One region of the Cryobacterium sp. MDB1-18-1 genome, then DNA from elsewhere that is predicted to be linked to it. Evidence: predicted binding sites of a transcription regulator. Region 1 holds the regulator's gene; each other region holds the start of a gene.
The links. The regulator HrcA, encoded in region 1, represses chaperone genes, less so after heat shock. The targets are predictions, from matches to a motif close to TTNGCACTCGNNNNNNNCGAGTGCNAA.
Positions count from the first base shown of each region.

Region 2: groL (chaperonin GroEL) is a predicted target of HrcA. The motif match lies at 1,371-1,397, and genes of this name have one in related genera.
Region 3: groES (co-chaperone GroES) is a predicted target of HrcA. The motif match lies at 4,547-4,573, and genes of this name have one in related genera.

Region 1 is NZ_SOFR01000018.1:173,448-180,427, forward strand. It holds gene E3O50_RS05160 (PhoH family protein) at 1-731, opposite strand, end outside; gene E3O50_RS05165 (HIT domain-containing protein) at 832-1,221, opposite strand; gene E3O50_RS05170 (16S rRNA (uracil(1498)-N(3))-methyltransferase) at 1,258-2,031, opposite strand; gene dnaJ (molecular chaperone DnaJ) at 2,036-3,148, opposite strand; gene hrcA (heat-inducible transcriptional repressor HrcA) at 3,211-4,224, opposite strand; gene E3O50_RS05185 (DUF4870 domain-containing protein) at 4,392-4,814, shown strand; gene E3O50_RS05190 (DUF4870 domain-containing protein) at 4,896-5,264, shown strand; gene hemW (radical SAM family heme chaperone HemW) at 5,276-6,502, opposite strand; gene E3O50_RS05200 (DUF1990 domain-containing protein) at 6,505-6,980, opposite strand, start outside.
Region 2 is NZ_SOFR01000044.1:18,777-25,756, forward strand. It holds gene groL (chaperonin GroEL) at 1-1,326, opposite strand, end outside; gene E3O50_RS09540 (DUF3048 domain-containing protein) at 1,456-2,439, opposite strand; gene E3O50_RS09545 (cold-shock protein) at 2,626-2,829, opposite strand; gene E3O50_RS09550 (LytR C-terminal domain-containing protein) at 3,054-3,629, opposite strand; gene E3O50_RS09555 (DUF3263 domain-containing protein) at 3,699-4,013, opposite strand; gene msrB (peptide-methionine (R)-S-oxide reductase MsrB) at 4,285-4,686, shown strand; gene E3O50_RS09565 (nitroreductase family protein) at 4,690-5,268, shown strand; gene E3O50_RS09570 (hypothetical protein) at 5,462-5,866, shown strand; gene E3O50_RS09575 (DinB family protein) at 6,038-6,637, shown strand; gene E3O50_RS09580 (hypothetical protein) at 6,654-6,980, opposite strand, start outside.
Region 3 is NZ_SOFR01000044.1:191,785-198,764, forward strand. It holds gene E3O50_RS10470 (ABC transporter ATP-binding protein) at 1-355, shown strand, start outside; gene E3O50_RS10475 (ABC transporter substrate-binding protein) at 758-2,092, opposite strand; gene E3O50_RS10480 (hypothetical protein) at 2,279-3,040, opposite strand; gene rarD (EamA family transporter RarD) at 3,084-4,013, opposite strand; gene groES (co-chaperone GroES) at 4,175-4,471, opposite strand; gene E3O50_RS10495 (class I SAM-dependent methyltransferase) at 4,622-5,836, shown strand; gene E3O50_RS10500 (hypothetical protein) at 5,897-6,304, opposite strand; gene E3O50_RS10505 (hypothetical protein) at 6,356-6,952, opposite strand.

The DNA of each region.
Region 1 (6,980 bases):
ACCATCTTCGACCCGAAGCCGAGCCGGGTGAGGAACATCTTCATCTGTTCCGGCGTGGTGTTCTGCGCCTCGTCGAGGACGACGAAGGAGTTGTTCAGGGTGCGGCCGCGCATGTAGGCGAGCGGGGCGACCTCGATCGTGCCGGCCGCGAGCAGTTTCGGCAGGAGTTCCGGCTCCATCATCTCGCCGAGCGCGTCGTAGAGCGGACGCAGGTAGGGGTCGATCTTGTCGGTCAGGGTGCCGGGCAGGAAGCCGAGGCGTTCCCCCGCTTCGACGGCCGGACGGGTGAGGATGATCCGGTCGACCTCCTTGCGCTGCAGGGCCTGGACAGCCTTCGCCATCGCGAGGTAGGTCTTGCCGGTTCCGGCGGGGCCGATCCCGAAAACGATCGTGTCGGTGTCGATGGCATCGACGTATTCCTTCTGGCCGATCGTCTTCGCGCGGATGCTCTTGCCCCGTGAGGTGAGGATCGGCGGCCCGAGGCGAACGGAGGGGCTCGAGGTGCTGTCCTCGCCGAGCATGCGGGCGCTCGACTCGACCTCGGCCGGCGCGAGGTCACGGCCCTCGCGGATCATCACCAGCAATTCTTCGATCAGACGGCGGGCGGCGGCGACCTGGCTCGGCTCACCGGAGAGCGTCATCTCGTTGCCGCGGACGTGCACGCTGACCGCGGGGTGTTCCTTCTCGATCGCGCCGAGCAGCCGGTCCTGCGCGCCGAGGAGGCGCACCATGGCGACCCCGTCGATGAGGATCCGGGTCTCGACCGTCGTTTCGGACGGGAGCGCACCGGAGGGCAGGGACGGCACGGACTTCTCTGACGGCTCAGACGGCTCAGACGGAACCAAGTGTTCCCTCCCCGAGCGAGCCGGTCGCCCCGTCCTCCGACGGTTTCAGGGCGAGCACGTGGGCGTGGACGTGGAACACGGTTTGTCCGGCGGCGGCGCCGGTATTGAAGACGAGGCGGAACTGGCCGTCGGAAAGCTCGGTGGCGACCCGCCCGGCGACGGCGACGAGCTCGGCAAGGAGTCCGGGGTCGCCGGCAGCGAGTTCGACGACGTTGCGGTACGCCTCCGTCTTGGTCGTGACGACGATGTGCACGGGGGCCTGCGGGTTGATGTCGACGAATGCGATGATGCGTTCGGTCTCGGCGACGATGGTCGCGGGGATGTCGCGCGCGACGATGCGGCTGAAGACGGAGGGTTCTGCGCCGGTTTCTGACATGGTCCTATCTTAAGCGGCAGGTCGCCCTGCCGGGGGTCACCACCGGTCGAGGGCGGCGTTGAGCACGGCGAGGGCGGCGGGCCCGGCCGTCGACGTGCGCAGCACGGTGTCGCCGAGGCGCACCCGCACGGCCCCGGCGGCTTCGAGCATCTCGAGTTCCGAGGCGGCGATGCCACCCTCCGGACCGACGACGAGCACGATGTCCCGCGCCGCGGTTGCCTGGGAATCGGCCGCGTCGGCCGCGTCGTCAATCGACGGCAACCGGGTCAGCCGGATGTCGGCGGTGGGCTCGAGGAGCAGCATCCGCGTGCCCCGCGCCAGCACGGCAAGTTGTTTGGTGCTCGTGAGGTCTGCGACCTCGGGAAGCCAGGGCCGGATCGATTGCTTGGACGCCTCGCGTACGATGGCGCGCCAACGCTCCCGTCCCTTGGCGACCTTCTGGCCCTCCCAGCGTGTCACCGAGCGGGCGGCCGCCCACGGAACGACGCCGTCGACGCCGAGTTCGGTCGCGGCCTGCACCGCCATCTCGTCACGGTCGCCCTTGGCGAGTGCCTGCACAAGGCGGATGCGCGGGCTCGGCCTCGCGATGTTCCGCGCGCTGTCGACCCGCAGGGCCAGCCGTCCGGGCTCCGCTTCCTCGACGGTCGTCTCCAGGAGCAGGCCGGACCCGTTCCCGGCGAGCAGGTGCTCCCCCGGCCGGACCCGGCTCACGGTGACCGCGTGTCTGGCCTCGGCACCGGTGATGGTCGCGACGGCTCCGACAGGGCAGTCCTCCGCGCGGAGGGACTCGTCGATGAAGAAGTGCGCCATCCGGTTAGACGCGGAACCGGTCGCGGAGCTTCGCGAAGAGTCCCTGCTGCACCGCACTGAGCGCGGGAGCCGGGGACTTGTGCTTCGCGGCGAACTGTTCGATCAGTTCCCTCTCCTTGTGGTCGAGCTTGGTCGGCGTCACGACGTGGATCCCGACCTTGAGGTCGCCGCGGCCATTGCCGCGGAGGCGCGAGACTCCGCGGTCCTTGACCGTGATGACTTCGGAGCCCTGCACTCCGGCACGGATCTCGACGGTGATGTCGCCGTCGAGGGCCTTGACCGTTGTGGTCGTGCCGAGGATCGCATCCGTCATGGGCACGTCGAGGGTGCAGAGCAGGTCGTCACCGTCGCGGCTGAACACGTCGTGGTGGCGGACCTTCATTTCGAGATACAGGTCGCCGTTGGGGCCGCCGGCAGGTCCGGCCTCTCCGCTCCCGGGCATCTGCAGGCGCAGGCCCGTGTCGACGCCGGCGGGGATGTCGACCGGAACCGTGCGGCGGGCACGGACACGGCCCTGGCCCTGGCAGGTCACGCACGGGGTTGCGATGATCGTGCCGAAACCGCGGCAGGAGCCGCAGGGGCTCGAGGTCATCACATTGCCCAGCAGGGAGCGCACGGCGCGCTGGATGTTGCCGGTGCCGTGGCAGATGTCGCACGTGACGGGGGCGGTTCCCGGCTGGCAGCAGGTTCCGCTGCAGGTCGCGCAGACGATGGCCGTGTCGACCTCGAGGTCGCGGTGGGTTCCGAAAATGATCTCATCGAGGTCGAGTTCGACCCTGATCAGGGCATCCTGGCCGCGTTCGCGGCGAGACCTCGGTCCACGGCTGCCGCCGCCCCCTCCGAAGAAGGTCTCGAAGATGTCGCCGAAGTTGCCGAAGTTGCCCTCGAACCCGGCGTTTCCGCCCGTACGGCCGTTGCCGCCGTGGTCGTAGTTGTCGCGCTGCTTCGGGTCGCTCAGCACGTCGTAGGCGTGGGTGACGTGCTTGAACCGCTCAGACGCATCCGCGCCGGGGTTCACGTCGGGGTGGAGCTGGCGGGCAAGGCGACGGTACGCCTTCTTGATTTCGTCGGTGGAGGCATCGCGTGCGACGCCGAGTACTTCGTAATGGTCAGCCAAAGCTGGCTCTCCTAGGTCTGTTTTCGTAGGTGTGCGGCGTGGGGGCTGGTCGAGGGACTCGCCTATTCGAGCAGGCGGGACAGGTAGCGGGCGACGGCACGGACGGCCGCCATGTTGTTCGAGTAGTCCATCCGGGTGGGGCCCAGGACGCCGAGGCGGGCAAGGTCTCCACCCTGCGAGCTGTAGCCGCTGGTCAGCACGCTGGTCTCGGAGAGTTCGAATGGCGCGTTCTCCCTGCCGATACTCACCGACACCCCATGCTGGTCTGTCGCCATCTCGCCGAAGAGGCGCAGCAGGACGACCTGCTCCTCGATGGCCTCGAGCACCGGGTAGATGCTCCCGGTGAAGTCTTCCTCCGTGCGCACGAGGTTCGCGGCGCCGGCCATCACCAGCCGCTCCTGCCGGTTCGCACCGACCTGGTCGCGAAGGGTGAGGGTGACCAGGGAGACAACGTCCGGTTGCTCGCCGGCCAGGTCGGCGGCATCCGTGAGCGCGATCGCTGCTGCGCTCATGCTGAGGCCGACCACGGCGGCGTTGAGACGGGCGCGGAGGCGGACCAGCAGCTGCTCCTCAAGCGGCCGGGGCAGCTCGATCACGCGTTGCTCGACCCGGCCGGCATCCGTGATCAGCACGGACAGGAGCCGGGTCTCCGAAAGCGCCACGAGCTCGATGTGGCGCACCCTCGCACGGGACAGCGAGGGGTACTGCACGAGCGCGACCTGATGGGTGAGCTGGGAGAGCAACCGGACGCTGCGGGCGAGGACCTCGTCGAGGTCTGCGGACTGCCCGAGGAACGTCTCGATGGCCTGGCGCTGCGCCGCGGAGAGCGGGCGCAGATCGGCGAGGTGATCGACGAAGAGCCGGTACCCCTTGTCGGTCGGGATCCGCCCTGAGGAGGTGTGCGGGGCGATGATGAGCTCCTCCTCCTCGAGGAGAGCCATGTCATTGCGAATGGTCGCCGCCGACACTCCGAAGGAATGCCGGTCAACGATGGTTTTTGACCCGACGGGCTCGCGCGAGGCGACGTAGTCTTGAACAATGACCCGCAGAACTTCGAGGCTGCGATCCGAAACCATGACTGAATCGCCTCCTTTCCGGGTGACTGGGTGCCGGCGACTTTGGCACTCACGGCGTTTGACTGCCAATCATATCGCGACACACGGGGACACCCCCATTGCTAGCGGATGATTGGGCGCAGTACCTTGAGTCTTGTAACGGTCCTCCATCCGCACGGAAAGGCACGATGATGAGCAATTCAACCGGTAACAACGGCGAAGATCCGAACCTGGGCCAGCGCCCCCCGCAGCAGCCATACCAGCCGGCAGCACCCACACCCGTTGCCGCTGCTCCCCTCACCGAGACCGAGGACCGCCAGTGGGCGTCCTTCGCGCACCTCGGCGGCATCATCGGCCCGCTCCCCTCCCTGATCATCTGGCTCGTGTTCAAGGATCGCGGTCGCTTCACCGCCCAGGAAGGCAAGGAAGCCCTGAACTTCCAGATCACGATCGCCATCCTCTACGTGATCGGCTCGATCCTCCCGTTCGTCGGTGCCCTGATCATCTTCGCCGCCTGGGTCGTGGCGATCATCTTCTCGATCCTCGGGTTCCTGAAGGCGAAGGACGGCCAGGCCTACCGCTACCCCTTCGCCCTGCGTCTCATCAAGTAGCGCGGCGACCGGCGGAACCTCACACCACCCGGAGTATCTCGCGGGACCAGCACAACCAGATAACGCGTACAAGGAGCCCGAATGTCCACACCACCCCCCGCCAATTCCTACCAGCCCGTTACGCCGATGAACCCGTCGGACGAACGCTTGTGGGCCACCCTGATCCACGTGGGCGGAATCCTCTTCGAGTTCGTGCCCGCGCTCATCGGTTACCTCGTGCTCAAGGACCGCGGCCCGTTCATCCGCGCGCACGCGGCGACGGCGCTCAACTTCCAGATCACCCTGGCCATCGCCTATGTGGTCAGCGGAGTGCTGACGCTGGCGCTGGTCGGGTTCCTGCTGCTGCCCGCCGTCTGGGTCTTGAGCGTCGTCTTCAGCATCATCGCGGCCCTCGCGGCCAACAAGGGCGAGTACTACACCTACCCGCTCACCATCAAGTTCGTCAGCTAGACCGCAGCACCTTAATCCGCGAGAAGCCGCCGTACGACGGCGTCCGCGAGAAGCCGTCCTCTCCTGGTCAGTTCGACCGTCCCGGAGAGGGCGGCTTTCGCGTTGACGAGTTCATCGGCGATGAGACCGGCGACCTCGCGGCGACCGAGCGGCGAGAGCGAGTCGATCCGGATGCCCTCCCGGATGCGGGTGAGCAGGAGGACCCGCTCCACCTCGCGGGTCGTGTCGTCGAGGGTCTCGCGCCCTGCGGCAGGTGAGTCCCCGGCGAGGATCCGGTCGGCGTATGCGGAGGGGTGCTTGACGTTCCACCACCGCACGCCGCCGACGTGGCTGTGCGCACCGGGTCCGACCCCCCACCAGTCCTGGCTGCGCCAGTATGCGAGGTTGTGCCTGGACCGGTGCGCGGCATCCGTCGCCCAGTTGCTGACCTCGTACCAGCCGTAGCCGGCCGCGTCGAGGAGTTCGTCGGCGAGTTCGTAGAACTCGGCCTGGGTGTCCTCGTCGACGGGGGCGAGTTCGCCTCGGCGGATCTGCCTTGCGAGCTTCGTGCCGTCCTCGACGATGAGCGAATACGCGCTGATGTGGTTCGGGGACAGGCCGATGGCCTGCTCGAGGCTCGCGCGCCAGTCGGCACGGGTCTCCCCCGGCGTGCCGTAGATGAGGTCGAGACTGACGTCGAGCCCGGCATCGCGGGCCCACCCGGTGACGAGCGGGATGCGCTCCGGGTCGTGGGTGCGCTCGAGGGTCGCGAGCACCCGGGGCACGGCGGACTGCATGCCGAAGGAGACCCTGGTGAAGCCTGCGGCGGCGAGAGTGTCGAGGTAGGCGGCGTCGACGGAGTCCGGGTTGGCTTCCGTGGTCACCTCGGCGCCGTCCGCGAGGCCCCAGGTGTCGCGGACGGAGTCGAGCATCCGGACCAGGTCCACAGCGGGCAGGAGTGTGGGGGTGCCGCCGCCGAAGAACACCGTCGCGGCTTCCCGGTCCGGAACCCCGGAGTCGCGGAGGATGCGCCCTGCGGACTCGACCTCGGCGACGGCCTGGCCCGCGTAGTCGTGCTGGGACGCTCCGCGCAGCTCGGTCGCGGTGTAGGTGTTGAAGTCGCAGTAGCCGCAGCGCACCCGGCAGAACGGCACATGCAGGTACACGCCGAAGTCGCGCTCGGATGCCCCGACGGCGGCGGATGCCGGGAGCAGGCCGTCGCGCGGTGCCGGATCGCCGAGGGGAAGGGCGCTGCCCATCGTCAGACCGCGCCGACCGGGTGCAGGGCGCGCAGGTAGCGGGCGGTGTACTTGGCCTGCTGCATGCGGACGATCGGCCAGGCGAGCCGGTAGTACCAGGTGCTCGGACGTGAGAAGGCCCGGATCGTCAGCCAGACGGAGTCATCGGCCTGTCGGTCGACGATGAACGCCTCCTCGCCGCTCGCGGGGTGGCCGTCAAGGGTGCCGTAGCCGAAACCGATGCGGTCCGTCTCGTCGATGACGTAGACGACACGTACGGGCGAGTCGACGGTGAACGGGCCCACTGCCACCGAGAGGCGCGCGGACATGCCGTTGACGATGTACGGGGTGCCGTCGTCGGCGAACGTCGCCTCGTCGACCGGGTGCTCCTGGTTCACCGAGGGGGTGCCGTCGGCGTTGAACACGATCCCGGAGTACTGGACGCCGGTGCTCTGCTGGAGGTCGGTGACGGTCATGCCACTGCCGAGCTGCACGCCCC
Region 2 (6,980 bases), on a different contig from region 1:
CTTGACGATGTTCGCGCCGGTCGCCTCGTCTCCGACGAGCTCGAGCTTCTCGAACGCGGTCTTGCCGGCCTGGATGAGGGCGACGCCACCACCGGCGACGATGCCCTCTTCGACAGCAGCCTTCGCGTTGCGGACGGCGTCCTCGATACGGTGCTTGCGCTCCTTGAGCTCAACCTCCGTCGCGGCGCCGGCCTTGATGACGGCAACGCCGCCGGCGAGCTTGGCGAGACGCTCCTGGAGCTTCTCACGGTCGTAGTCGCTGTCGGTGTTCTCGATCTCGTTGCGGATCTGCTGAACGCGACCGGCGATGGCTTCGGGGTCTCCGGCGCCTTCGACGATGGTCGTCTCGTCCTTGGTGATGACGATCTTGCGCGCGTTGCCGAGCAGGTCGAGGGTGACGTTCTCAAGCTTGAGGCCGACCTCCTCGGAGATGACCTGGCCACCGGTGAGGATGGCGATGTCCTGCAGCTGGGCCTTGCGACGGTCGCCGAAGCCGGGAGCCTTGACGGCGACCGACTTGAAGATGCCGCGGATCTTGTTCACAACGAGCGTGGCCAGAGCCTCGCCGTCGACGTCCTCGGCGATGATGAGGAGCTGCTTGCCGGTCTGGATGACCTTGTCCACGATCGGGAGGAGGTCCTTGATGTTAGAGACCTTGGAGTTGACGATCAGGATGTAGGGGTCTTCGAAGACCGCTTCCTGACGGTCGGGGTCGGTCACGAAGTACGCGGACAGGAAGCCCTTGTCGAAGCGCATGCCTTCGGTGAGCTCGAGCTCGGTGCCGAGGGTGTTGGACTCCTCGACGGTGACGACGCCTTCCTTGCCGACCTTGTCGATCGCCTCGGCGATGATCGCGCCGATTTCAGCGTCGCCGGCAGAGATGGATGCGGTGGCCGCGATCTCTTCCTTGGTCTCGACCTCTTTGGCGTTGGCGATCAGCTCTGCGATGACCGCAGCGGTGGCCTTTTCAATGCCGCGCTTGAGGCTGATCGGGTCTGCGCCGGCTGCGACGTTGCGCAGGCCTTCGCGGACGAGCGCCTGGGCGAGGACGGTCGCGGTGGTCGTTCCGTCGCCGGCAACGTCGTCGGTCTTCTTGGCGACCTCTTTGACGAGTTCCGCACCGATCTTCTCGTACGGGTCGTCGAGTTCGATTTCCTTGGCGATCGAGACACCGTCGTTGGTGATCGTGGGGGCGCCCCACTTCTTCTCCAATACGACGTTACGTCCGCGCGGGCCGAGGGTGACCTTGACCGTGTCAGCGAGGATGTTCAGGCCACGCTCAAGGCCACGACGGGCCTCTTCGTTGAAAGCAATGATCTTTGCCATATGTGTTTCTCGTCCCTCCCGGACGTTACCAAAACGGTGATGGGTTGGCACTCAAAAGGAGAGAGTGCCAAGTCGATTCTGGCACTCAGGGGTCGAGAGTGCAAGTGAGCGCCGGGAAGCGTCGGGAGGCTACGGGACGAGTTCGACGGAGCCGGTGCCGTTCGGGATCAGTTCGATCCAGGTATTGCCCGGGGCGAGGCGAATGGTGACCCCGTTGTCGTCGATCAGCCGGATCGGGTCGGCCTGCCCGGCCTTCGACCACGTCGCGTGCACGGTCTTGCCGCCGGCGGACACCGAGCCCTCCCCCGTACCGATCATGACGGTCTTGGGCACCTCGCCGTAGGTGCCGTCGATGTCGACCCGGAGCACGAGGACGTTGGTGGCGCCCCTGCGGGCGCCGGTCGTGTCGAGGTCCGGGGCGCCCTCCTGCGAGCGCAGGTAGGCCTGTGAGGCGGTGTCCCAGCTCCAGCCGGGATAGCGCGATGCGGAGAACCGCGCGTTGATCTGGGTGATCGGGGTGCCATCGACCCCGGCGGTCGATGCCGCGATGCTGCCCGCGTACGCGAACTGCTGCACCGGCGGCGCGACAGAAGCGTTGCGCCCGACGAGTTCGGCGGCCTTCAGCACGACGTTGTGCGGCGCCTCCCTGTCGGCGACGCGGGAGAACAGGCCCGTCGTGTCGTAGTCGAAGACCGAGTTGATGACGGGGGTGGCCTTCATCATGTCGACGAAGACCTGCTGTCCGCCGGAGTAGGCGACGATCCCGCCGAACGGCGTGATGATGTCGGGGTCCATCGGCCGGATCGACCGCACCGGGCCGATCGCGTCGGGTATGTCGGACTGCCAGACGCCGACGTAACGGGTCAGTCCGCCCTCGACGAGTTCCTCGAAGACGATGTCAGCCCGATCCAGCGAGATCTGGGGCCTGGCAGCCTCGTGGTTGTCGATCTTCACAGCGAGGGACGGGTTCGCAGCCTTCCCGGCCGGCACGATCGTGCCACGAAGCGGCGCGATCGCCAGCGGCACCGGGGCGTCGACGGCAGCGGCGGTGGGTTCCACGGTCGCCGTCGGCGTCGCCGTGGTCGGCGGCTCGGTTCCGGAGCACGCCGTCATCACCAAGAGGAGGCATGGAAGAAGCACGGCAGCGAAAAGTCGTGCCGTGCTTCGCCCGTGGATTCTTGCAGTTCTTTTCGCTGTCACGCCCCACACCCTAACGCGGCAAACTCGCGGATGCCGCGCGGCTCGGGGTGTTACCCGAGATTGGGTGCGCTTGGTGTGGGTGCGCCTGATCTTTTCAGATCAGACGGGACGTACCGACTCGGCCTGTGGCCCCTTTGCCCCGGTTCCCAGTTCGAAGATGACGTGCTGTCCCTCTTCCAAAACCTTGTATCCGTGCATGTCGATGGCGGAATAGTGGACGAAGACGTCCTGTCCGCCGCCGTCGACGGTGATGAAGCCGAAACCCTTTTCAGCGTTGAACCATTTGACGGTTCCGTTCGCCATGTGTAACTCCCCAGTGCTCTGATATTTTCGGCAACCGCCCGTTGGCCGTACCGGGCCTGGCGCATGTGACTGCGTCCATCTGGTCCGACCGGTGGGATGCCCCAGGGGGCAACCGGACGAACGAGATGAGCGACCTGAGTCAAAGATTACTGAAGCCAAGAAAGAACGAAAGGGGGTTGACGAGGAGCCCCCGTGGAGTTATACAACCGGAGGCGAATGGCCGGTCAGGACGTAGGCGTGGTGCTTGACACGAAGTCAGCCCCGACGACGACCGTGAGGTCGGCCCCCGAGGTTGCGAAGTCGCTCGCGAGGAGCACCGTGGATCCCGGAAACGAAGCCGCGACCCCGCGGGCGGCGCCCTCGAGGGTCGCATCGGCGTAGTACACGGTCGTCTTGGTCACGTCTTCGGTGCTCGCGTTACTGAGCGCGCCGACGGTCCAGCCGGCCGCGGAGAGGACTTCCCCGGCAGCCTTGGCGACACCCGTGCCCTTTGTGCCGTTGAGCACGGTCACGGTGAGACTCGGATCGACCGTCGCGACGGCCGTCGGAACGGCGGTCGCGGCATCCGTCGCCGTGTCTGTCGCCGAGCTGGAGGACAGCCCGGGGATCGCGATGTTGAGTTTGTTGCTGAGCGAGGCCATCCCGAAGACTCCGAGGCCGATCAGGACGGCCGTTGCCCCCAGTGCCCACCAGAACGCAACCCAGTGGCGTCCCTTCTTTCCGGGGGCGCGATGGGCGCCCACTCGGTCGAGGGAGTGCGGCAGGTGGTCGAAGCGGTCTTTCGGATAGGTGGGAGGCATTGTGGGGCTGGGTCGATCCTCTTGTCGCGGGCGAATGGGTGGAACATCGGGGTCGAAATCCGGCTGCGCCTAGGGGGCGGGGCTGGTTCGGTGCTCCGGAGCGCGCACTGTCCGGCGCTCCCGTGCCTGCTCACGGGCTGCACGCATCCGCTGCAGGCGTTTCACCAGCATGGGATCGTGAGCCAGGGCAACAGGGGAGTCGATCAAAACGCCCAATAGTTGATAGTACCGGGCCGAGGACAGCCCGAACTCGGAACGGATCGCCTGCTCCTTGGCTCCGGCATGGGTGAACCAGCGCCGTTCGAAGCTCAGGATGCCGCGGTCGCGGTCGGTGAGGCCGCCCGGGGAGTCGGCGGGGTCCGGGTCACGCACGCCGTCCACCATCCACCTCTTTCACCATCGCCATTCGCTGCTCGAATCCTATTTGGCGTCGGCTATGGATTTGCTGGGCCACGCGGGTCGCTCCCTCCCCGGGAGGAAAAGTGCCCGGACAGGCGCGGGAGCGTGCCGGTGAGCGTCCCGGTGGGCGTCTCGGTGTGAAAGTGCTGAACGGGCCCGGGAATCGGAATACGCCCCTGCCGGGCTGAGTTTAAGCTTGCTGGGAGGGTTGGCGGCCACGCTGCACCGCGCCCTCGCCCGATGGGAAGGATGAACCATGGACTACGAAGTCACGAAGTCAGACGCTGAATGGGCCGCGGAACTCGGGCCGGAGAAGTTTGCCGTACTGCGGCAGGCCGCCACCGAGCGTGCCTGGACCGGGGAGCTGCTCGACGAGAGCCGTTCCGGCATCTACACCTGCGGCGCCTGCCACGCCGAACTCTTCAAGAGCGGCACGAAGTTCGATTCCGGGTGCGGCTGGCCGAGCTTCTATGAGTCGGTGCGCCCGGAGGCCGTCGAACTCATCGAAGACACCTCCCTCGGCGTCGTCCGCACCGAGGTGCGCTGCGCGAACTGCGGTTCCCATCTCGGGCACGTCTTCGACGACGGTTTCGGCACCCCGACCGGTGACCGCTACTGCATGAACTCCATCTCGCTCGAGTTCAAGCCGGTCGACTAGACCGTGTCCACGCCGCTCGAGGCGATCGGCGGGCGGCGTTCGTCGTCCGCAGTGACATCGGATGCCCCCTCGCACGACGACCTGCTCCCGCTCGTGGCCGCGTGTGCGCGCGTGGCCGACCACGGGGCCCTGCGACCCTGGCGCCTGATCGAGCTGCGCGGGGACGCCCGCACGCGGCTCGGGGCGGCGTTCGCCGCGGCATCCGCCCGCCTCGCTGCTGAGGCCGGTGCGGAACCGCCGTCCGCTGCGGAGTTGGCCAAGCTCGCGGGCAAGCCGCTTCGGGCATCACTGTTGATCGCGGTCGTCGCGAGCCATCGGGAGAGCGACAAGGTCGAACCGTGGGAACAGGACGTCACAGCGGCGGGTGTCGGACATGCCCTGAGCCTCCTGTTGACACACGCCGGCTGGGGTGTGATGTGGCGCACCGGGGCGTTCACCCGCACCGCTGAGGTGCACCGGCTGCACGGGCTCACCGAATCGGAGGAGTTGCTCGGCTGGCTCTATGTCGGCGGAGTGCCGTCTGGTGCGAAGCCGGGCGTCCGGCTCCCGATCGACCCTGCCGCGCACCTCACCGCCCTCTGACCACCCCCTGACCGCCGCTGACTGCCGCCATTTTCGGTTTTTGAGGGTCGCGCGCCACGTGCGCCGCTTCGCGCCAGGCAGGCCTGGCGCGAAGCGGCGCAGTTGGCGCGCGAAGGCGAGGCTTCACCGTTTCTTCACCTGAACGTCGGCAGAATGTCCCGGGTGCAGCAGGGGCGCGACGTATCCTCGTGGCGTGAGCGCAGAAATCAGCACACTCGTCCGGCCTGACACCATCTCCCTCGGCACGCTGACCGTCCTGCGGACGGCCGCCATAGCACCCCTGATCGCCCACGCTCCTGCTGCCTCCGCCTCCGCGGTTCCGCGGAGGCGGAGGCTCGACGATGCCGAAGCCACCTTCCTGGAACCGCTCGTGGATGTCGTGCTCCGGTTCCTCTGGGCGCTCGTCGGCTGCTATGTCTGGGTCGTCCTCCTCGCCAAGGGGCCGCGGCCCCGCTCGGCGAGCCGGGAGCTCGAGCCGATCGTCTGGCCGCAGGCGGACTACCCCGCTGTGGGACTGCCGGCCATCGGACTGTCGAGCGCCGGCAGCATCCGCCGACCCGTGAGCCCCGACTTCGACCAGATGAGCGCTCGCCCGTAGGTCGCTCGGCCTGCGCGTGCCGTGTTGTCGGACGGATCGCGGAACGCGCAGTCGCGCGGCGCCCACAGCCGGTCGATGGGTCCTGGAGCAGACCCGCCCGGATCGACCCGGGTCGGACCGGATCAGCACGGATCGCTTGGCCCGCCGAGCCGGGTCTGCGAGGCTGGCGGGATGACTGATGCAACGGAGACTGCAGCCAAGACGGATCTGACGCGGTACCTGGTGTCGGGTCGGGAAGCATTGATCTGGAAGCTCGACGGGCTCAGCGAGTACGACGTGCGGCGCCCGCTCGTGCCGACCGGCACCAACCTGCTCGGACTCGTCAAGCACATGGCCGGCGTCGAGGCCGGGTATCTCGGGCTCGTCTTCGGCCGGCCCTTTCCGGAACCGCTGCCGTGGACGGCGGACGACGTCGAGTTCAACGCGGACATGTGGGCGAAGCCGGACGAGTCCCGCGAGTCGCTCATCACCCTCTACCGCCGGGTCGGGGCGCACTCGAGCGCGACGATCGAGGCGCTCACGCTCGACACCATCGGCCGGGTGCCGTGGTGGACGGGCGATCGGAGCGCGGCGAGCCTGCACGAGATCCTCGTGCACCTCATCGCGGAGACGCACCGGCACGCCGGACACGCCGACCTCGTCCGAGAGCTCATCGACGGGGAGGTCGGACTCCGGCAGGGCAACGACAATATGCCGCCGGCCGACCGCGCCTGGTGGGAGGACTACCGGGAACGCGTCGAGGCGGCCGCGCAGGAGTCTGCGGAGCGCTGACCGACGCCGGTGCGACTCAGCGCGAGATGACAGTGCCGCCGAGCGAGGCGATCGCCCGCAGCAGGCGCGGGCCGGCAGCGAACCAGGCCACGATCATCACGACGACCGAGGCCGCGAAGATCCAGAATCCGGTCCAGCCGTCGTCGCTCTGCACGGCGTACATGTGGTTGAGGTTGCGGAGCGCCCCGGTCGCGAAGACCAGGGTCACGTGCACGACGACGAAGACCAGGAAGACGATCATCACGCCGACGTGGACCGCCTTGGTCGGGCGGAGCGGGACGAGTTCGCTCAGCCGGCGTGACGTCCAGAGCGGCGAGAGGCGGATGCCGGTGGCCAGCGCGAG
Region 3 (6,980 bases), on a different contig from region 1:
GCTCTCCGGCGGCGAACGCCAGTCGGTCGCGATGGCGCGTGCGCTCATGATGGACCCGTCCGTACTACTCCTCGACGAGCCGTCCGCCGGCCTCTCCCCGGTGCGTCAGGACGAGACCTTCATCCGCACCCGCCGCATCAACAAGACCGGCGTCACGATCGTGATGGTCGAGCAGAACGCGCGCCGCTGCCTGCAGATCTGCGACCGCGGGTACGTGCTCGATCAGGGCCGCAATGCCTACACAGGCACCGGCCGCGAGCTCGCCGACGACCCCAAGGTCATCGAGCTCTACCTCGGCACCCTCGCCAAGGACGTCGACGCTGAGAAGGACGAGAAGCCCGTCATCATCTCCTGACCCGCCCGCACCGCCGAGAGGCCCGTGCCAGCCCCCTGGGGGCAGGCACGGGCCTTTTCGTGTCCCCGGCGACATCCGCCGCTGCGCCCGTCTGCTCAGGCGCTCCCGCAACGGCGGGCGCGGGCTGCCGAAACCGGCGCCGGTGCGGCTGGAAACCTCGCTGAGGGGTCGCACATCGAGGTTCACGGGGTCGGCGAACGTCGATCTGCGACACCTCAGCGAAAGAGCGGATGCTGGCGAGCACGGCGAGGCGCGGGGGCGGGGAGGCGCGGGGCGGGGAGGCGCGGGGCGGGGAGGCGCGGGGAGGCGCGGGGGCGGGCGCACGAAAGAGCGGGGCCGGGCTTTCGCCCGACCCCGCTCCCTGTGTTCGTCCGGCCTCAGCCGACGATCAGCACTCTCCTGCTAATAGGAGGTCTGTCCTTCGATGGCGGACTGCCAGACCGGCTTGTTGTCCTTGTCGAACTTGTAGATGCCGATGAAGGCGCTCGACGGCTCGTTGTGCGAGTTGAACGGGCCGACGCCGGACTGTCCGACGTACTGGATGTCCGTTCCGGCGGTGACGAGCGGTGCACACTCGGCGTAGCTCTTGCACTTGGTGCCCTTGCCACTCGCGCCGGAAACGGCCGCGAGCTGCGCCTGGATGTCGGCGGAGACGGTGGACTTGGCCTTCAGCGCCGCGAGGGCGGAGAGGGTGGTCGCGTCGTAGGCCTCAGGAGCGTAGGAGAAGTCTCCGAGAGCTGCGTTCTGGGTGTCCTTGTACCAGGAGACGAGCTTGGCCTTGAAGTCATCAGCCGGGTATGCGCCGGGGATCGTGCCCTGTGCGCTGGTCAGCGTGCCGGCTTCGAAGTCCTTGCTGTAGTCGGCGGTGTTGCCGTCGGACAGGTAGACCTTGGAGAGGTCGACGCCCTGGGCCTTGAGCTCGGGGATGATCGACTTGGTCTCGTCGAAGGCGAGGATGACGATCGCGTCAGGGTTGGTCGCCTTCGCAGCGGTCACCTCGGACGAGAACGTGGTCTGGCCGGGGGGGAATTCCTGGCCGTTGCCCTTGCCGCCATAGACGACGGTTCCGCCGGAGGCTTCGACGCTGGCCTGCGTGAAGTCGCGGAGGCCGGTGCCGTAGGAGTCGTTGAAGACGAGGAAGGCGACCTTGGCGTTGCCGTCACCCGTGATGAGCTGGCCGAGCGCGGAACCCTGGACCGAGTCCGGCGGTGCGGTACGGAAGTAGAACGGACCGTAGCCGCTGAGCTTGGCCGAGGTGTTGGCCGGGGAGATCTGGACGATCTTGGCGGAGGCGAAGGAGTCGACGACGTTGAGCGAAACGCTCGAGGACGCGGCGCCGATCGCGACGGATACCTTGGCCGCGATGAGCTTCTGGGCGGACGCGGTCGAGATCGTCAGGTCCGTGCTGTCACCGGAGTCGGTGGCCAGGACGCAGGCGTCCTTGCCGTCGACGCCGCCGGCGGCGTTGATGTCGGAGACGGCGAGGCCGACGCCGGCGAGTTCCGGCGGGTTGAGATAGGCGAGGCTACCGGTGATCGGGAGGATCGAGCCGACGACCAGCGACTTGTCCGTGGACGCTCCGCTCGCACAAGCTGCGTCGGTGTACGAGGACGCGGCCGCAGCCGAGGTCGTGGTAGCGGTTGAACCGCCGCCGGATGCACAACCGGAGAGCATGACGGCGATGACGCCTGCTCCCGCCACGATGGCGGTCCGGAGGGCGTGCTTGGATTTAATCATCCTGGGTACCCTTTCATCTTGCACGCGTAAGTAAGCCTCCGGGTGAGGCCCACTCGCGTTATTAGGCTCCAACCTAGGATCACTTTGTTTCGAGGATGTTTTCTTGCCGCGCAAAGAGAACATCGTTAGCGATTCGTGACACCACCGGCACCTGCTCTGGGGGACGCCGTCGGACGAGGTGCTGTACTAGGAGCGTCGCCCGGTCACGCCCTGGTATGCGATCTGCTTCTTCTCACCGAGGGCGGTGATGCAGGATGCCCAGGATGCGCACACCGCGTCGCCGTGGCTGACCCGGTCGAGCGCCGGGGCGATCGAGGGCCCGCCGTCGTCGCCTGCCTCCCTCGCGGCGAGGGCCGCGAGCACCACCCCGTCGAAGGCTTCCCCGCCTCCGGCGGTGTCGGCGAGCCCGGGGTCCGAGGTGCGCAGGCGCACTGCGAAGGCCTCGTCTGCTGCGAGCGGAGTGCCGCCGTTCGTGAAGTCGTTCAGAGGCAGCAGGGCGATGCCCGCTGCGGCGACGGATGCCGTGACATCAGCGGGCACCGCACTCGTCGCGTCCCAGAGAACGAGGTCAACGTGTCGCGCCACCAGGTCGGCAACCGCGGCCGCGACGTTCCCCGTCGAGTTCCGATGCACGAGCTGGATCGGCAGAGTGCCGGGCACGGCCTGCTCAAGGATCTCGCGGGCGGCCAGCTCGGTGCCGGCGACCTGAGCGGCGCCGGTCACTGCGGCTCCCGCTTCCCCGGTCATCGGGAACAGCGTGCCGATCAGGAGCGTGCCGTCGCCGGTCGGCGCGACCGTCGCGGCGACGGTCGGAGTGCTGGTCACGACGACGGGGGCGTCCCCTGCGGTGCACCCGGAAAGCAGCAGCGCGGCGACGACGGTGAGCGCGAGACCGGCAGACGTGAGCCCCCGGGGTCGCGAGGTGACGTTCAGAGCTGGAAAGGGCATCCGTGGTCCTTTCACAGGTGGGATGCTCCGAGCGTATCGCCGGTCAGAGGGGTTCGGGGGATGCTCGCCGCGGGGCGCGTCCGGTGACGACCATGTCGGCCGTGAGGATCACGAGCGCGACCCAGACGAGCCCGAAGCCGACCCAGCGCTCCGGCGGCATCGGCTCGCCGAGGATGAAGACCCCGACGAGGAACTGCAGCACCGGTGCGACGAACTGCACGAGGCCGAGCAGGCTGAGCGGCAGGCGGCGGGCGGCGGCTGCGAAGAACAGCAGCGGGACGGCCGTCACGACGCCCGTTGAGACGAGGCCGACGGTGTGCCACGGCGACACGGTGCCGAAGGTGAGCCCGGTGACGGCGCCCACGATGAGGAGTTCCGCGACCGCGATCGGCATCAGCCAGGCGGTCTCGAGGGTGAGGCCGGTGAGCGCGCCGACGCCGGGTCCGACGTTCTTCTTGATCAGCCCGTAGAACCCGAAGGACAGGGCGAGGACGAGCGAGATCCACGGGAGTGCCCCGTAGCCGAGCGTCAGCACGAGCACAGCGGCCGCGCTGATCGCGACCGCGATCCACTGGATGCGCCGCAACCGCTCGTGCAGAACGAAGACGCCCAGCAGCACCGTGACGATCGGGTTCATGAAGTAGCCCAGGGCGGCCTCGACCACGTGCCCGGTCAGCGTCGCGAAGACGTAGGTCTGCCAGTTGACGAAGATCAGGAGGCCGGCCAGGCCCATCACCCAGACCGTCTTCGGGCGGCGGAGGACTATGAGCAGGGCGGGCCAGCCACGGGTGACGGTGATCAGGGCGAGGCAGAAGACCAGGGAGAAGAGCACGCGCCAGGCCACGACCTCGAAGGGTCCCGTCGGGTGCAGCAGCAGGAAGAAGAGCGGGAGCAGGCCCCAGAGGCCGTACGCGGAGATCGCGAAGGCGAGTCCGCTGGTCGGTTCGGCCGACTGGCTCCGTGTCCTGCTCACAACGATTCCCCTTCGCGGGCGTGCCCTGCCTGGACGTGTTGGGTGGTGCGGGCCGCGCTCGGGCGGACCTGGCAACACAAAATCCCGGATGATCAGGCCATCCGGGATTTTGTGTTGTTCGTACGTGTACTGCGGTCGTGCGTGGCGCCTGGAACGAATCCCTAGCGGACGACGACGGCGAGCACGTCGCGTGCGGAGAGGACGAGGAGGTCGTCGCCACCGAACTTGACCTCGGTTCCGCCGTACTTGGAGTAGATGACCTTGTCGCCCACGGCAATGTCGAGCGGGATGCGGTTGCCGTTGTCGTCGATGCGGCCGGGGCCGACGGCGACAACTTCGCCCTCCTGGGGCTTTTCCTTGGCAGTGTCAGGGATGACCAGACCTGATGCGGTGGTCTGCTCGGCGTCGACCTGCTTGATGACGATGCGATCCTCGAGCGGCTTGATGGAGACCGACACGGTTGACCTCTTTCTTAGCTAAGACTTGGTTGGCAGACTCACAGCGAGAGTGCTAACAGCGAGTTTAGGGCGCTTCTGGCACTCACGCAACGTGAGTGCCAGACTCGGGCGTTCCGGGCGCGGCGGCCATGGCTTGATATCGTTTGGACAATGGAACGCTCCGAGCTTGTTGACCTGTTGTCCCCCGAGGGGCTGCGCCTGCTGGACTCGCTTCCGCCCTGGGACAACGCCTCCGATGTGGTTCGGCTGGTGAGCGACCTGCGGAAGGCCGGCCATCCTCAGGGACTCGTGACCGCGGTGCTCGGCCAATCGCGGCTGCGGGCGAAGGCCGTGGCCAAGTTCGGCGACTTCGCCGGGCGGATGCTCTTCACTGAGGCCGGTCTCGAACAGGCCACCCGCCTGAACGTCGCCGCGCTGCACGCCGGCCGGTTCGCCGCTGCCGGACTGAACCGGGTCGCCGATCTCGGCAGCGGGATCGGCAGCGACTCGATGGCCCTCGCCGCGCTCGACATCCAGGTGACCGCCGTGGACACGGACGAGGTCACGGCCACGGTCGCGAGCTACAACCTCGCCCCCTTCGACAATGCCGCCGTCGTGCACGGCGACGCGGAGACCTTCGACCTCACCGGCTTCGACGCTGCCTGGCTCGACCCGGCCCGCCGTACGGCCGGTCACAGCAATACCTCCCGGCTGACCCGCCCGGAGGATTATTCGCCGAACCTCGACTTCGTCTTCGGACTGAGCGAGCGGATGCCGATCGGAGTGAAGCTCGGTCCGGGTCACGACCGTGACGCCATTCCCGCCGCCGCGGAAGCGCAGTGGGTGTCCGTGGACGGAAAGCTCGTGGAGATGGGACTCTGGTCCGGCGTTCTCGCTCGCGAGGGCATCCGCCGTTCGGCCCTGCTCCTGGGCAGGGACGGCCGGCACGAGCTGACCGCGGCCGCGGACAGTCCGGATGTCGAGACCGTGCCCGGAGAGGCGGGCGTGCCCGGGAGCTACCTGTATGAGCCGGATGGCGCCGTGATCCGGGCGCGGCTGATCGGCGACCTGGCCCGCAGCATGGACGCGCTGATGCTCGGGGAGGGCATCGCATACCTGAGCTCAGAGTCGCTGCACGAGACCCCGTTCGCGACGGCGTTCCGGGTGCTCGAGTCGCTGCCGGTGGACGAGAAGAAACTCCGGCTCGCGCTCAAGGAGCGTCGGATCGGGACTCTCGAGATCAAGAAGCGCGGCGTGGACGTTGACCCGGCCGTGCTGCGCACCCGGCTGAAGCTGCACGGGTCCGAGTCCGCCACTCTCGTGCTCACCCGGGCGGGCGGCCACAGGCTCGCTCTGCTCGTGGAGCGGGTGCAGCCGCCGCGCTGAGCACTCAGCGCCGGGCACCCAGCGCCGGGCACCCAGCGCCGGGCACTCAACGCCGGGAGCTCAGTGCGGGATGGGGCTGATGCCCTGGCTGATCAGCACGATCCAGCCGGCGGCGATGACGAGGCCCGCGAGACCGGTGCCGAGGCCCCAGGCCCAGATCGCGACGGCCGCGCGTTCGGTGCGGCTCGCCCAGACGGCGAGCACGACGGCCGCGAGCGAGAGCGGCGCGGTCCAGACCACGAAGACGGCGCCGGCGAGGCCGACGGCGCCGAAGAAGAGGGAGGCGAGAGAGCGGGCGCGCCTGCGCGCAAGGGCGCGCAGCTCGGACTCGGTGTAGACGTACGGCACCCATTCGGTGGGAGCGGTGACGGTCGACGCGTAGTCGAGTTCGCCGGTGACCTCCTCCGGCGGGCGCGTCAGTTCGAAGCGGAGGTCGTCACCGGCGGTGGGACGTCGTGCATCCGTCACTGCGGCCTCCCGGTCCGTTCACTTCGCCCGGGGAACGGGCTCTCAGCGATATTAGTAGGTACTCGGCATGCTTGCGAAGACGATGATCCAGACGACGATGCTCAGCAGGGAAAGGGCGACGCCGACGATGCCCGTGATCAGGCCGGTGAGCCACAGGGCACGTGCGCGCGGTTCCTTCGTGCGACCGAGCGCCCCGAGCACGATGGCCGCGGCCGGCAGCAGCAGGGTGAGCACCCCGCCGACGAAGGGGATGAACGCGATCGGGAGGCCCAGCAGTCCGACGACACCTGCGACAAGCGAGAGGATGCTGAGCAGCGGCTGGCGGGTCGAAGCCTGCGTCCCCGGGGCGGGCGGGTACGGATACCCGTAACCGGGCGGCGGCGACGGCGGTCCGGCGGAGGCAGGACCGCCGGGCGCTGGACCGGCGGTCGGAGGATCCGTGAACGGCGGACCGGCGAACCCATCGCCGCCGGATGCCACGGGCTGCGTTCCGGGGGGCCCTGCAGCGGCCACGGTGGACTCGCCGCGCGGAATCTGCGGGACCTCGGGAACCTCGGGAACCTCGGGCACGTGCGGCACGTCGGGCACCTGCGGAACCTCGGGAACCGGAGGGATTCCCGAGGCACCAGGGGCGTTCAGATCACTCATGAGCTGTTCCTTTCCACTTCATTGACGG